DNA from 3 places in the Comamonas endophytica genome. Region 3 is predicted to be linked to each of the others. Evidence: predicted binding sites of a transcription regulator. Region 3 holds the regulator's gene; each other region holds the start of a gene.
The links. The regulator LexA, encoded in region 3, represses DNA repair genes until DNA is damaged. The targets are predictions, from matches to a motif close to ACTGTATNNNNATACAGT.
Positions count from the first base shown of each region.

Region 1: a site for LexA is predicted at 2,800-2,817, ahead of recA (recombinase RecA). Genes of this name have one in related genera too.
Region 2: a site for LexA is predicted at 3,123-3,140, ahead of imuA (translesion DNA synthesis-associated protein ImuA). Genes of this name have one in related genera too.

Region 1 is NZ_CP106881.1:2,000,958-2,006,281, forward strand. It holds gene argC (N-acetyl-gamma-glutamyl-phosphate reductase) at 53-985, shown strand; gene recX (recombination regulator RecX) at 1,066-1,527, opposite strand; gene recA (recombinase RecA) at 1,587-2,741, opposite strand; gene M9799_RS08955 (MarR family winged helix-turn-helix transcriptional regulator) at 2,881-3,405, shown strand; gene M9799_RS08960 (response regulator) at 3,560-4,234, shown strand; gene M9799_RS08965 (sensor histidine kinase) at 4,344-5,324, shown strand, end outside.
Region 2 is NZ_CP106882.1:253,322-258,645, forward strand. It holds gene M9799_RS18120 (FAD-dependent oxidoreductase) at 1-842, opposite strand, end outside; gene M9799_RS18125 (Rrf2 family transcriptional regulator) at 940-1,401, shown strand; gene M9799_RS18130 (hypothetical protein) at 1,395-1,739, opposite strand; partial or broken gene M9799_RS20670 (class I tRNA ligase family protein) at 1,955-2,440, opposite strand; gene M9799_RS20675 (class I tRNA ligase family protein) at 2,735-2,926, opposite strand; gene imuA (translesion DNA synthesis-associated protein ImuA) at 3,149-3,946, shown strand; gene M9799_RS18145 (Y-family DNA polymerase) at 3,891-5,195, shown strand; gene M9799_RS18150 (error-prone DNA polymerase) at 5,202-5,324, shown strand, end outside.
Region 3 is NZ_CP106881.1:3,466,239-3,471,562, forward strand. It holds gene zapE (cell division protein ZapE) at 1-1,103, shown strand, start outside; gene M9799_RS15745 (hypothetical protein) at 1,115-1,849, shown strand; partial or broken gene M9799_RS20665 (hypothetical protein) at 2,239-2,307, shown strand; gene M9799_RS15755 (hypothetical protein) at 2,409-2,705, opposite strand; gene lexA (transcriptional repressor LexA) at 2,825-3,499, opposite strand; gene M9799_RS15765 (asparaginase) at 3,593-4,576, shown strand; gene adk (adenylate kinase) at 4,663-5,319, opposite strand; gene M9799_RS15775 (hypothetical protein) at 5,318-5,324, shown strand, end outside.

The sequences.
Region 1 (5,324 bases), 1.5 Mb from region 3:
TTTTGAGCTGCGCGTGTAGCAAAGGGCCGGGAACGATTGCAGGAGTTTTTCCATGTCCAAAGTGTTCATCGACGGCGAAGCCGGTACCACGGGCCTGCAGATCCGCGAGCGGCTGCAGTCCATGCCTGCGATCGAGCTGGTCAGCATTGCACCCGAACTGCGCAAGGATGCGGCTGCCAAGCGCGCACTGATCGAGGGCGTGGACCTGGTCATCCTGTGCCTGCACGACGACGCGGCGCGCGAGACCGTGGCCGTGGTCGATGCCATCACTGCCGAGACCGGCCGCAGCATCAAGATCATCGATGCCTCCACCGCCCACCGCACCGCGCCGGGCTGGGTCTATGGCTTTCCCGAACTCGCCGAGGGCCAGCTTGAAGCCGTCAAGGGCGCGTCGCGCGTGTCCAACCCCGGCTGCTATGCGACCGGCGCGATCGCGCTGCTGCGCCCGCTGGTCGACGCCGGCCTGCTGCCCGCCGACTTCGCCGTCAGCCTGCCCTCGGTGTCGGGCTACACCGGCGGCGGCCGCCCGATGATCGAAGCCTACGAGGCCGGCACCGCCGCGCCCTTCGAAGCCTATGCGCTGGGCCTGGCGCACAAGCACATCGCCGAGATCCAGCGCTACACCGGCCTCACGCGCCGTCCGCTGTTCATGCCGGCGGTGGGCAACTTCCCCCAGGGCATGCTGGTACAGCTGCCGCTGCACCTCGACCTGCTGCCCGGCGCCCCGAAGGCCGCCGACCTGCACGACGCGCTGGCCAGCCACTACGCGCGCACCGCCACGCCCGAGCAATGGGTTTCGGTGCTGCCGCCGACCGAAGACGGCAAGATGGCCGCCGACACGCTGGCCAACACCAACAAGCTCGAGCTGCGCGTGTTCGCCAACGAGCAATACCGCCATGCGGTGCTGATGGCGCGGCTGGACAATCTGGGCAAGGGCGCGAGCGGGGCGGCGGTGCAGAATCTGCAGTTGATGCTTGGAGTTTGAGGCGCGCGGCCAATCAGGCGCGGAGGGTTTTTATCCGTTCGCCCTGAGCTGAGGACTGGATGTGGGTGGGCAAGAGGGCTTCAGCCCGATGCCTCCTCCGGCGCCTGCCCCCCCACTACCTTGCGCACGACCTCGCCCGAAAAACCGCGGCTCGCCAGAAAACGCATCTGCTTGAGTTTTTCCTGCGGCGTTTCGGCCGGGGCGCCGAAGCGCTGGCGCCAGATCGCATGCGCGCGCTGCCATTCGGTGGCGCGCAGTTCCAGCGTGGCGGCGCGCACGGTGTCGTCGTCCAGGCCCTTGCTGCGCATTTCCTGGACCACGCGCGCCGTGCCCAGCCTGCTGCCGCGGCGGTAGGCCACGGACTGGGCGACGCGTTCGGGGTTGATGAAATCCTTGGATTCGAGTTCGTCCAGCACGGCCGCCAGGTCCTCGCCTTCGGCGACATGGCTGGCGAGCTTGCGTTCGAGTTCGAGCCTTGAATGCTCGCGCTGTGCCAGCAGGCGCAGCGCGCGGCCCTTGAGGGAGAGGGTGGAAAAAACCATGTGAGTGCAAAAGCAAAACGGCCCTGCCGCGCAGAGCTGCGCGGCAGGGCCGTCAGTGCTTATTCGCCTGCGGGTTCAGCGCTTGCCGCAGCCGCCTTGTCGGCCTTCTCGGCTTTTTCCGCGGCCTTGTCGGCCTTGGCAGGCTTGCCAGCGGCCGGGGCGGGCGTGGCGCCGGCCAGCAGCGAGACGCCCAGGCTTTCGCGCACGCGGTTCTCGATCTCGAACGCCAGGTCCGGGTTCTCGCGCAGGAATTCACGCGCGTTGTCGCGGCCCTGGCCGATCTTCTCGCCGCGGTAGGCGTACCAGGCGCCCGACTTGTCGAGGATCTTGGCTTCGACGCCCATGTCGATGATCTCGCCTTCGCGCGAGATGCCCTCGCCGAACAGGATGTCGAACTCGGCGGTCTTGAACGGCGGGCTGACCTTGTTCTTGACCACCTTGACGCGGGTTTCGTTGCCGATGGCGTTGTCGCCCTTCTTGATCGTGCCGGTGCGGCGGATGTCCAGGCGCACGGAGGCGTAGAACTTCAGCGCATTGCCGCCGGTGGTGGTTTCGGGCGAGCCGAACATGACACCGATCTTCATGCGGATCTGGTTGATGAAGATGACCATGCAGTTGGTCTTCTTGATCGTCGCGGTCAGCTTGCGCAGCGCCTGGCTCATCAGTCGGGCCTGCAGGCCGGGCAGCGCGTCGCCCATCTCGCCCTCGATTTCGGCCTTGGGCGTGAGCGCCGCCACCGAGTCGACGACGATCAGGTCCACGGCGCCCGAGCGCACCAGGCTGTCGACGATCTCGAGCGCCTGCTCGCCGGTGTCGGGCTGGCTGATCAGCAGGTCGGACAGCTGCACGCCCAGTTTCTGGGCGTATTGCACGTCCAGCGCGTGCTCGGCGTCGACGAACGCGCACTGGCCGCCCTGTTTCTGCATCTCGGCAATGACCTGCAGCGTGAGCGTGGTCTTGCCCGAGGATTCAGGGCCGTAGATCTCGACCACGCGGCCGCGCGGCAGGCCGCCGACGCCCAGTGCGATGTCCAGGCCCAGCGAGCCGGTGGACACGACCTGGATGTCTTCGATGACTTCGCCTTCGCCCAGGCGCATGATGGTGCCCTTGCCGAACTGCTTTTCGATCTGGGCCAGCGCAGCCTGCAGTGCCTTGGCCTTTTCGGTGTTGGCAGCGGCGGCGGGGTTGTTGCCCTTGACAGTGGTGACGTCCATGAAAACTCCTAGAAAGCAATGATTTTGGATAGCACCGACGGTCTGTGCATACTGCCAGGCTGGATGCTTGAACAGTAGTTTATGAGGGTTGTGTTTGCGTGTATAGATGATTTTTAGTCAGTTTGCCTGACAATTTGCCATGGCTTCTTTTCCTCCTTCCATACCTTCGGCAGTCATGCCTTCGGACTATTCCGATGCCTGGCGCCAGATCCATCTGGGCCGGCTGCTCGGGCATTCGATGCGGCGTTTCGATGCGCGCGTCATGCAGTTGATGGCGCATGCGGTCGAGGTGCCGCTGGCGCTGTCCAACCTCGCGGCACGCGACCAGGTCAGCGCCGCGCATATCCACATCACGCGCCATCTGTCGCTGGGCGGCGACCGGTTGACGGACCTGGCCGAGCGCGCGGGCATGAGCAAGCAGGCCATGGCCGATCTGGTCGAGCAGTGCCTGGCCTGGGGGCTGGTCACGCGCGAGCCCGATGCGCGCGACCGGCGCACGCGCTGGATACGCTTCACGCCCACAGGGCTGGGCTGGCTGCAGGCCTTCGAGGCCGCCGTGGCCCAGGCCGAGGCCGAATTCCGCGCCGAAGTCGGGGACGACGTGGCGACCGTGGTGGCGCTGGGGCTCGAGGCTTATTCGGCCAGCAGCGGCAAGCCGGCATGAAGTAGCCCCCAGTTCGCCCACCGCGTCTTGCCTTGGGGCGGCCTGGCGGCAAAACAGCGCGAAAACCCCAGGTCGTGCCTTGGCATCCCTCTCTAGAATGGACCAAACATCCGGCGCTCGTGCACCGCCGCGCTTCACCGAGGGACCCATCCGCATGCGCATCTTGATTGCCGAAGACGACCAGGTCTTTGCCGATGGCCTGCTGCGCAGCCTGCGCGGTTCGGGCGCGGTCGTCAGCCATGTGGCCAGCGGCAGCGAGGCCGAATCGGTGCTGATGACCTGCAGCGAGTTCGACCTGCTGATCCTCGACCTGGGCCTGCCGAAGATGCATGGCCTGGAAGTGCTGCGCCGGCTGCGCGGGCGCGGCGACGGCCTGCCGGTGCTGATACTCACCGCAGCCGACAGCGTCGAGGAGCGCGTCAAGGGGCTGGATTTCGGCGCCGACGACTACATGGCCAAGCCCTTCAGCCTGCAGGAACTCGAAGCGCGCGTGCGCGCGCTGACGCGCCGCGGCATGGGCGGCGCGAGCAGCACCATCAGGCATGGGCCGCTGGTCTATGACCAATCGGGGCGCGTGGCGACGATCGACGGCAGGATGGTGGAGCTGTCGGCGCGCGAACTGGGCCTGCTGGAGGTGCTGCTGCAGCGCGCCGGCCGCCTGGTCAGCAAGGACCAGCTGGTCGAGCGCCTGTGCGAGTGGGGCGAGGAGCTGAGCAACAACGCGATCGAGGTCTATATCCATCGGCTGCGCAAGAAGATCGAGCACGGGCCGATACGGATCGCGACGGTCAGGGGGCTGGGGTACTGCCTGGAGAAAATCCGCGATTGACTCTGACAAACAACCGCCCTGAAATGCCCTTCGACAAGCCCAGGGCGAACGGTAGAGGGGTTGCTGGTCGTGCGCCCAAAACAAGGGAGGAAGGCTCCTGGCGAAACCCATGAAACTCTTCCAGCGCGAACAATATTCCCTGTTCGGCGGCATTCTCGACTGGATGCTGACGCCCTTGCTGCTGCTGTGGCCCGTGAGCCTGGGATTGACCTGGCTGGTGGCACAGGGGCTGGCCAACCAGCCCTATGACCGGGCGCTGGAATACGACGCGCGCCTGCTGGCGCGGCAGGTGCAGCAGGGCCAGCTGCCATCGGGCCCGGAGCACCCGCTGCGCACCGGCGCCAAGGACACCATCCATTACCAGGTGCTGGACCCGCAGGGCCGGCTGCTGGCGGGCCAGCCGGCCCTGCCGCGGCCGCCATGGACCGATGCCGAGCGGCGCGATGGCGCAGTGCAGCTGCATGACGCGGAGCTGCATGGCGTGGACCTGCGGCTGGCGGCGGTCTGGGTGCCGCTGGCGGGGCCGGACCAGCCGCTGGCGCTGGTGCAGGTGGCCGAGACCCGCGACCAGCGCAACGCGCTGGCGGGCGAAATCATCCGCGGCGTGATGCTGCCGCAATTCGTCGTGCTGCCGCTGGCGGTGATGCTGGTGTGGATGGCGCTGGCGCGCGGCATCACGCCGCTGCACCGGCTGGAGGAGCGCATCCGTGCGCGCAAGCCAGACGATCTGTCGCCGCTCAATTTCCAGGAGGTGCCGCTGGAAGTCGCGCCGCTGGTCAATGCCGTCGACGACCTGCTGTGCCGGCTCAATGAATCGCTGGCCACGCAAAAGCGTTTCCTGGCCGATGCCGCGCACCAGCTCAAGACGCCGCTGGCGGGCCTGCGCATGCAGGCCGACCTGGCGCAGCGCGAGGGCACGAGCACGCAGGAGCTCAAGCGCTCGCTGCAGCAGATCGGGCACGCCAGCATGCGCGCCAGCCACACCGTCAACCAGCTGCTGGCATTGGCGCGCGTCGAAGGCACGGGCACGGCGCTGGCCAAGCAGCGCTGCGACCTGGCGCGGCTGGTGATCGACGTGGTGCGCGATTCG
Region 2 (5,324 bases), on a different replicon from region 3:
GTGCCATCGCCCACGGCCAGCGCCACCGAGCCGCCAAAGCGGGCGGCATCGCCGCAGGCGAACACACCGGGCACTGTCGTAGCCTTCATGGCATCAGTCTGGATCACCGCCCCCATCGGGCCTTCGCTGAACTCGCAGCCCAGCGCCGCCGCAACCGGGCTGGCGACATGGCTGCGCGGAGCGATGAACAGGCCATCGAATGCCTGCACCCGGCCATCCTCCAAGATGACATCGGCATGTCCGGTGATCTCGCGCACCGCAGTGGCCTCGATGGTTACACCGCGTGACTGCAGCTGCGCCCGCTGCTGCGCATCGGGTTCGAAGCTGCCGTTGAGCAGCAGCGTGGTCGCGCCCCAGTCGGGCAGCAGCAGCGCCTGATGCAACGACAGCTCCGAGGTGGCGAGCACGCCAATGCGGCCCTGCTGCAGTTCGTAGCCATGGCAATAGGGGCAATGGAACACATGCTGCCCCCAGCGCTGCGCCAGGCCGGGCACCTCGGGCAGCGTATCGACCACCCCCAGGGCCAGCACCAGCCGCTTGGCCATCCGCGCGGGCCCGCCCTCGATGTCGACCTGGAAGTCCTGCCCGTTGCGCTGCGCGCCCAGCACCATGGCATCCAGCCATTCGACGGTTTCATAGGCCATGAGCTGCGCGCGCGCCAGCGCCGCGATATCGGCAGCCTTGCTGCCGTCCTGGGTCAGGAAGCCATGCGAATGCTCGGCAAAGCGGTTGCGGCGCTGGCCGGCATCGACCACCAGCAGCTTGCGCCGTGCGCGCGCCAGGGGCAGTGCGGCAGCCAGACCGGCGTAGCTGCCACCAATGATGAGTGCGTCATAGACCATGGGAAATCCTCTCAAGAAACTTTCGTAGTTTCATGATAAGCCCAATGCCGATTTTCATGCAACCTACAATGCTTCATGACATTGAATTGGAATGCCCATGAGAAGCGATAGCCGCCTGTCCCGCATGCTGCATGTGCTGCTGCACATGGCGCGCCAGGAGGCGCCCTTCACCTCGGAACAGTTGGCCCGGATGCTGGACACCAACCCGGTTGTCGTGCGGCGCACCATGGCCGGCCTGAAGAAAGCCGGCTATGTCCAATCGGAAAAAGGCCATGGCGGCGGCTGGAAGCTGTCGTGCGATCTCGCCAAGGTCTCGTTGCTCGACATCCACGAGGCCGTGGGCGGGCCGCGCATCTTTGCGATCGGCAATACCACCGACAACCCCGAATGCGGTGTCGAGAAGGTGGTGAACGCGGCCCTGGACGATGCGCTGGCGCAGGCCCAGGCACTGCTGGTCAAGCGGCTGGCCGCGGTGAAGCTTGGCGATCTGGCCGAGGAATTCGATGGGCTGTGCAAGGCGCAGCCGGCGCATGCCCGGGGCCAGCAGCACGGTCACTGACCTGCAAAGTGCCCGGAAAGCTGCTTGCAGACTTCCGGCGTGATTTTCTCGAACATCGGTGGCGCGCCCTCCAGCACCCAGGGCGCGTCGACGCGCTCCAGGCTGCCGGCAAGTGCAGCTGTTGGCGCCACTCCCTGCACCGTGCCCTTCTGTCCCAGGAAGTGCCAGACCGCCGCAGCCGCATCGGGTATGAATGGTGCGGCAAAGGCCGCGCCGAGGCGCAATGCATGCAGGCACATCGCCAGGGTGCGCTCGGCAGCCACAGGATCGGTCTTGACCGTGCGCCAGGGCTGTTCGCGCGTGATGAACCCGTCCGCCAGACTCCAGATGCGGCGCAGCGCCTGCTGGGCTGGCGCAGCTTGATAGCGCTCATGGCGGCCAGATAGTTCTCGGCCGTGCTGCGCAGCTGCAGCAGCAGTGCCTTCTCACTCTCCGCAAGCGGCGCACCGCATGGCGCAATACGCCCGCCGTAATGGCGCTTGGCCAGCATATACACGCGGTGCAAAAGGTTGCCAAGCCCGTCGGCAAGATCCTTGTTGATGGCGGCCGCAAAGCGTGCAGACGAGAAGTCCGCATCGTCCGACTCGGGCAGCATCGAGATCAGCGCATAACGCCAGTAATCGGCGCTGAACAGGCCGATGGCGTCGTCGGTGAAGATACCGCGTTGTTCGCTGGTGGAGAACTTGCGGCCCTCGTAGGTCAACCAGCTGTAGCCCTTGATGGTGTCTGCCATGGTCCAGGGCTGGCGCGTGCCCAGCATCATCGCCGGCCAGAAGATGCTGTGGAAGGCCACGTTGTCCTTGGCCATGAACTGCACCAGGCGGACTTCTTCAGGCCGCTGCCACCATTGCCGCCAGGCCTGCGGATCGCCCTGCTTTCGCGCCCAATCCTGGGTCATGGCGATATAGGCGATGGGCGCATCGAACCAGACATAGAAGACCTTGCCCTCCCAGCCCTCGAGCGGGACCGCGACGCCCCACTCCAGGTCCCGCGAGATGCTGCGCGAATGCAGCCCGGCATCGAGCCATTTCCTGGCAATGGAGCGTACGTTCTGCGGTCAGCATTTGCGCGTGCTTATCCAGTCTTGAAGCTCCGGCTGCAACGCGTCGAGCTTCAAAAAGATATGCCGGCTCTCGCGCAGCTCCAATTCTCCATTCGGGTTCAGCCAGCACCTTGGCTGAATCAGTTCCAAAGGATCGAGCAATTGGCCGCAGCCATCGCACTGGTCGCCGCGTGCCGCCCCATAACCGCAATGCGGGCAGGTCCCGACGATATAGCGGTCAGAAAGAAAGCGATTACCCACTTTGGAGAAGAACTGCTGGCCGATTCGCTCCTACATGAAGCCGTTCTCGCGCAGGCGCAAAAAGATCTGCTGCGTCAGCGCATGGTTGGCTGGCGAGGAGGAGCGGCCGAAATGGTCAAAGCCGATATTGAAGCGCGCATAGATATCCGCCTGGCGCGCATGCCACTGGTGATGAGGTACCGCATGGAAAAAGCGTTGATCTATCGATAAACGACTGCCGATTTACTTGGAACTCACTTCAATCTATAGCAACGGCAGCTTCCGGTGCATAAGGATTGCCAGCATTTCTTCCCATGCTTTCCCCAATGGAACCAACTTCCAGGAAGACTGAAGCGGATTAATCAGACCCGTCATTTCCTGCCCGGCTTGGCCACCAAGCACGCAAAACCTTGATACAAATTTTCAACTTGGTCGATATACTGTGGTTAAATACAGTATTCGATCATGAACGCCATTGTCCACACCCTGCCCCCCACTGCCAGCGGCTTCGACCGCTGGCAGCTGCCTGCGCATGTGGCGCAGGCGGTCTGGCGCGGAACGGAGCTGGGAGGCACCAACGGGCGCGCTTTATCCACGGGCTACGAAGCGCTGGACGCAGCCCTGCCAGGAGGCGGCTGGCCCACCCAGGGCCTGAGCGAGGTGCTGCTGGCGCAAGCCGCGCTATGCGAATGGCGGCTGCTGGGGCCCGCGCTGCCGGGTTTTCTGGCGGACAGGAACAGCCGCATCTACCTAGTCGCCCCGCCAAAAGCACCGCATGCCATGGGCCTGGCGCAGCTGGGCCTGGCGCCCGAGCAGTTGGTCTGGATAGACGTACAGGGTCCGGCCGACAGCCTGTGGGTGACCGAGCAGTTGATCAAGTCCGAAGCCTCGGGCGCAGTGCTGGCCTGGCTGCCGCAGGCGCGGCCCGAGCAGGTGCGGCGGCTGCAGGTGCTGGCGCTGCATTGCGATGCGCCGGTATTCCTGTTCCGCCCCGAGTCCGCCCTGCGCGATGCCTCGCCCGCGCCGCTGCGGGTGTCGGTGGCGCTGGGCGAGAGCTGGGGGCTGGAGGTGCGCATCCGCAAGCGCCGCGGCGCCAGCACCGACGCGGTGCTGCATCTGGAGGCCGTGCCCGGCAACCTGCATTCCGTTCTTCCCCCCCGGCTGCGCGCCCTGCCCGCGCCCGGGATGCAGCCCCAGGAGGAGACCCATGCACTGGGCCGCCCTGCTACCGCGACCGCTGCCCGGCTGCGCATCGCCCATTGAGCCGCGGGCGCTGGCCGTGTGGGCGCTGCAGTTCACGCCGCGCGTGGCCAGCGTCGAGGAAGCGGTGCTGCTGGAGGTCGAGGCCAGCCTGCGCCTGTTTGGCGGGATCGAAGCATTGCATGCATTGGTGGAAAGCGGCGCCAGCGAACTCGGCGCGCAGGTCGCCTGGGCGCCCACGGGCCTGGCGGCGCTGGCCCTTGCGCGCCAGGGGCGGGACGATGGCTTTGCCGGGCCGCTCGCCACGCTGCTCGACGCGCTGCCGCTCGAACACCTGAGCGCCGTCGCGCGCCACCAGGCAACCCTGGCGCGCGTCGGCTGCCGCACCCTGGGCCAGGTGCGCGCGCTGCCGCGCGGCGGCATGGCGCGGCGCTTCGATGCGCAGCTGTTGGCCGCGCTCGACCAGGCCTATGGCCTGCGCCCCGAGGCCTATGACTGGACCAGCCTGCCCGAGAACTTCGAGGTGCGGCTGGAGCTGATGTCGCGCGTGGAAACCGCGCCCGAGCTGCTGGCGGGCGCACGCGTGCTGCTGCTGCAGATGGCCGGCTGGCTGCGCGCGCGCCAGCTTGGCGCCACGGCCTTCACGCTGCGCTGGCTCCACGATGCCATGCGCTCGCGCGCCGCGGGCGAAGGCGGCGAACTTCAGATCCGCACCGCCGAGGCCACGCAGAACGTCGAGCATTTCGCGCGGCTGCTGGGCGAACATCTGGACAAGACCGAGCTGCTGGCGCCCGCGGGCGAGCTGATCCTCGTCGCCACCCAGGTCGAGCCACTGGTCGAAGCCAGCCGCTCGCTGATCCCCGACGCCGCGCACCAGGGCGCCTCGACACGGCTCGCGCTCGAGCGCATCCAGGCGCGGCTGGGCGAGGATTGCATCCGCCGCCCGCAGCTCGGCGCCGACCATCGCCTGGAATGGATGCAGCAGTGGACCTCCGCCGAGCCGCGCCGCAATGCCAGGCCCCAGCCGCTGCATGGCCTGCCGCTGCCGACCTGGGTGCTCGATACCCCGCTGCGCCTGGTCGAGCGCTTCAACCGTCCGCTCTACCAGGGACCGCTGCAGCTGCTGCTCGGCCCGGACCGCGTCGAGGGCGGCTGGTGGCATCGCACGCAGGCGGACGGCAGCGAGATCAGCTGCAATGTCCAGCGCGACTACTGGCTCGCGCGCAGCGAGCACGCGGGCCTGCTGTGGGTCTTCCAGGCGCGGCTGGCCGGCGACGAGACCGCCTGGTTCCTGCACGGCCACTACGGATGAACGGCCATGGACCACGCCCTGCCCGCCTATGCCGAGCTGCGCTGCATCTCCAACTTCACCTTCCTGCGCGGCGCGAGCCAGCCCGATGAGCTGGTCAAGCGCGCCAAGGCGCTGGGCTACGGCGCGCTG
Region 3 (5,324 bases):
TGTCCCAGTCCGTCCGTGAGGCCTATGAGGCCGAATTGCTTGCCAAAGGCTTTCAAAGCGATCCCGCGCAGCTGCGCGCCGTCGAGGCCCTGCAGCGCTGCGCCGACGAATGGGCGGTCTACAAGAGCAAGCGCTCGAACGCGCTGAAGAAGCTGATCAACCGTCCCGAGATTCCCAAGGGCGTCTATATGTATGGCGGCGTGGGCCGCGGCAAGAGCTTCCTGATGGAGTGCTTCTTCAACGCCGTGCCACTCAAGCGCAAGGTGCGCCTGCACTTCCACGAGTTCATGCGCGAGGTGCACCGCGAACTGGCGACGCTGCAGGGCGTGCAGGACCCGCTCGAAGTGCTGGGCGCGAGCATCGCCAGGAAATACAAGCTCATCTGCTTCGACGAGTTCCACGTCGCGGACATCACGGACGCGATGATCCTGCACCGTTTGCTGGTGGCGCTGTTCGACAACGGCGTGGGTTTCGTCACGACATCGAACTTCACGCCCGATGGCCTCTACCCCAACGGCCTGCACCGCGACCGCATCCTGCCGGCCATCGACCTGCTCAATGAGCGCATGGAAGTCGTCAACGTCGACAACGGCACCGACTACCGCCGCCGCACCCTGGAGATGGTCAAGCTCTACCATACGCCGCTGGGCCCGGAGGCCGATGCGGCCATGGAGGAAGCCTTCGACCGGCTGGCGGAGGTGCACGACGAGGACCCGGTGCTGCATATCGAGGCCCGCGAGATCCGCGCGCGCCGGCGCGCCGGCGGTGTGGTGTGGTTCGATTTCAAGACGTTGTGCGGCGGCCCGCGCTCGCAAAACGATTACCTGGAGATCGCCACGCAGTTCCACACCGTGCTGCTGTCCGACGTGCCCTTCATGCCGGTCAACATGGCCTCGCCCGCGCGGCGCTTCACCTGGCTGATCGATGTGCTCTATGACCGCAGGGTCAAGCTGATCCTGTCGGCTGCGGTGCCCCCCGAGCAGCTCTACACTGAAGGTCCCCTGGCCCACGAATTCCCGCGCACCGTCTCGCGTCTCAACGAGATGCAGTCGCAGGAATTCCTGTCGCTCGAGCACCGCTTGGTGGATACCAGCCTGACCTGAGGCCCTTGCCCATGCACCGTGTGTCTTTCCTTTTTCCCACCACCGCGCTGTGGCCGCGTGCCGGCGCACTGGCGCTGGCCTTGCCGTTGCTGTCGGGCTTGGTCCACGCGCAGCCTGCAGCCGCCGATACCCAGGTCGTGTCAGATGCAGTGAAGGCCGAGCGCGCCGCAACGCGCAAGCGTATTGCTGCCGAACGCGCGGCCATCGCCCAGCGGCGCAGCGAGGAAGAGACCGCGTGCTACCAGCGTTTCGCGGTCGAGGATTGCCTGAACGCGGCGCGCACCCGCGCGCGCCTGGCCGACAACGCGCTGCGCGCTGAGGAAAGCGCCATCAACAGTGCCGAGCGGCGCGAGAAATCGGCCGAGCAGTTGCGTGCCGTGGAGCGCAAGGTCGAGGAGAAAAGGCGGCAGGCTCCCGACGCATCCAGTGGCATGGAAGGCAAAATACGCACTGCCCCGCAGCCCAGGCCCAGGGCGACCGAGGCGCCCACCGCCCAGGACCTGGTCGAAGTCCAGGCCGCGCGCGCCCGGGAGGCACGAGAACGCGCCCAGGCCCAGTCGCAGCGCCAGCAGGCCCATGCTGCCGAGCAAGCCCGCAAGCAGGCCAAGGACGCAGAGGATCGCGCGGCAGCGCGCCAGCGCTATGAGAAAAAACAGCGCGAAGCCGCGGAACGGCGCGAGCGCCAGCGCGCCAAGGCGGCGGAATCCACCAAGAAGGCGGCTCCATTGCCGCCGCTTGCGCCCTGACGTGGCTCGGCCGAACGGCTGCGGTCTCGACCAATCAAGACATACTTCGATAGGCTCAGGCCAAACGGGCGCCAAGCCCATGGCCCGTCCGTCCCGAGCTTGTCGAAGGATGAATGTCTCCGGCTCTTGACTGAAGACGCACTTCGACAGGCCGGGTGTGAACGCAAGGACCTTGCGACCCGCGAAGGCTTTGCAGTCATCGCCAAAATGCGCGAGAAGCCTGGTCCAAGCCAGTAGGCCGCTTGCGGCTTGGAAGCAAAGGCGTCTGGTTTGGACGGGGAGGGATGGCGCGGCGTGCAGTCAACTCGATGCCTGATACAAGCCTGGCCGGCCGCGCCTGGCCGGCCCCGCCTGGCATCGGGCGCAGCGTCTCGAGAGCATCCTCGCCGATGACAGGGTGCGGCCGGCCAGGTAGAGCAGGTTTGCGAATAAGAGAATGGGTTTGCAGCGATTGCGCCACTGTGCACGACGGAGATGTGAATGCTGCCAAAAACATTCTCGCGGCGGGGCATCGCCGTCTTGCAGAAGGAATAAGCGTCTCGTCAAGGCGGCGAGGGTGTCAACCGCAAGCGTACTCATTGAACTCCATTCGGTTGAGCGCCGCACACACATCCGCCATGCGCCCAGACATCAGCAGCCGGCCGCCCTGGGTCTGGCCTTCGTTGCGCAGGATGCGCACACCACTGTGCACGGGCAGGCCGGCCTGCGGCAGGCTGGCTGGACGCGGGGCAGGGCGCTTGGACGCGACACGGGTCAAAGGCAGGGAAGGAAAGTCCAGCGCCGCCGGGGATTGCCCGAAAAGCATGTCGTTCTGGGCATGGCGCGAGTAAGGCAGGGCCTGCAAAGCGAATTGCATGTGGTAACTCCAGCAAAGTGATAAGACAGCCGCACACATTCGGGCGCAGCCGTGCTTCAGCCCGAAAGGCCGAGGGTGCAATGCATGGGCCAGAGGCCCTGCGGGGAAAGCGAGGCCTGTTACATGAACAGGGTGTTGCGGATCAGGCCGACGGCCAGGCCCTCGATGGCAAAGGGTTCATCGGGCTGGACATGGATGACCGGGAAGTCCGGGTTCTCCGGAAGCAGCTCGATGCCGCTGCGCGTGCGGCGCAGGCGCTTGACGGTGACTTCGTCGCCTAGGCGCGCGACTACAATCTGCCCGTCGCGCGCTTCCTTGCTGGCCTGTACTGCCAGCAGGTCGCCGTCCATGATGCCGGCATCGCGCATCGACATGCCGCGCACCTTCAGCAGGTAGTCGGGCTTGGCCTGGAACAGGCTGGGCTCGACGGCATAGGTCTGGTCGATATGCTCCTGGGCCAGGATGGGCGAGCCGGCGGCAACGCGGCCGACCAACGGCAGCACCAGCGAGGCGATTGCCGTGATGGGCGAGCCAAAGCTTGCGCCGCGTGCGGCGTTGATGTTGCGCACGGTGTCGTGGCGTAGGCGGATGCCGCGCGAGGTGCCGCTGACCAGCTCGATGACGCCCTTGCGCGCCAGGGCCTTCAAGTGCTCTTCGGCAGCGTTGGCGGAACGGAAACCCAGCGTGCCGGCAATTTCGGCCCGGGTCGGGGGCGCCCCGGTACGTTCGATGGCGGACTGGATCAGATCCAGGATTTGCTGCTGTCGCGGCGTGAGCTTCGGATGGTCGAGCATGGCAGTCCTTCAATGGGTGTCAGCGGCAGGCTGAATTCTCTATGTTTTTTTATACAGTGGCTGTATTTTTCACCAGTTTTCAAGGGGCCGCAAGTGGGCAATTCAAATAGTGTGGTGATATTGGCCACAGGCGGAACGATCGCGGGCACGGCTGCGGATGCTTCGCAGACGGTAGGCTATACGGCAGCGCAGCTGGGCGTGGATCAACTGCTGGCTGCGGTGCCCGATCTCGCGCAGGTGGCGGGTGGCGATCTGCTGGCCGAGCAGGTGGCACAGCTCGACAGCAAGGATATGGACAGCGCCACCTGGACCACGCTTGCCCACCGCTGCATGCATTGGCTGGCACAGGACGAGGTGGGTGCGCTCGTGATCACCCACGGGACGGACACGCTGGAAGAGACCGCCTGGTTCCTGCATCTCGTGCTGCCTCCAGGCAAGCCGGTGGTGCTGACCTGCGCGATGCGGCCGGCCACGGCCTTGCTGGCCGACGGCCCGCAGAATCTGCGCGATGCCGTGACATGCGCGGTGGATGCGCAAGCGCGGGGCGTGCTGGTGGTGGCTGCGGGGCAGGTGCACAGCGCGCGCGCCGTGCGCAAGTTCCATCCCTACAGGGTCGATGCCTTCACATCGGACGATAAAGGCGTGCTGGGCTGGGTCGAGGAGGGCCGGGTGCGCTGGCAGCGGCCGCCCGAGCCGGTGGATGCGCAGCGCGGGGCATTTGCCGCACTGCTGCGGCGCCTGCCGGATCCAGCGGCATGGCCATGGGTCGAACTGGTCAGCAGCCATGCGGGCTGCGATGGTCGCGCGGTCGATGCACTGCTGGCACAGGGCGTGCAGGGATTCGTGGTGGCCGCGACGGGCAATGGCACGCTGCATCGAACGCTCGAGCCGGCGCTTCAGCGCGCGTTGAGCGCGGGCGTGCCGGTTCGGGTCGGCACCCGTTGCAGCGAAGGGCAGCTGGTGGCGGCACAGGACGCGCCGCCAGCCGATGTGCCGATGCAGCCCCGCCCCGTGGATCTGCCGCCGCTCAAGGCGCGCATCCTGTTGCAGCTGGAACTGCTGGCCGCGCAGCACTAGCGCACGACGCAAAAAGGCCGCGGTCCGAAGACGCGGCCTGAAGTCGTTCCTTGACCCGGCGCCGCAGGCAGCGCCGGTCAAGCCAGTCAGCTTTCCAGAGCGGCGAAGGCGCGCGCAGTGATTTCTTCCACCGTGCCCATGCCGCTGATCGCACGGTATTGGGGCGCCTGGGCCGCATCCTGCAGTGCCCAGTTGCGGTAGTAATCGACCAGCGGACGGGTCTGGTCGCTGTAGACCTGCAGGCGCTTCTGCACGGTTTCTTCCTTGTCGTCCTCGCGCTGCACCAGGTCTTCACCGGTCTCGTCGTCCTTGCCGGCCACCTTGGGCGGGTTGAACTTCACGTGGTAGGTGCGGCCCGAAGCCGGGTGCGAGCGGCGGCCGCTCATGCGCTCGACGATGGCCTCGAAGGGCACATCGATCTCCAGCACGAAGTCGAGCTTGACGCCCGCGGTCTTCAGGGCGTCGGCCTGCGGAATGGTGCGCGGGAAGCCATCGAACAGGAAGCCGTTGGCGCAGTCTTCCTGCTGGATGCGTTCCTTGACCAGGCCGATGATGAGGTCGTCGCTGACCAGCTGGCCCGCGTCCATCACGGCCTTGGCCTGCTGGCCCAGCGGGGTGCCGGCCTTGACGGCGGCGCGCAGCATGTCGCCGGTCGAAATCTGCGGGATGCCGTACTTCTGGCAGATGAAAGCAGCCTGTGTGCCTTTGCCGGCGCCGGGCGCGCCCAACAAGATCAGTTTCATGGAGA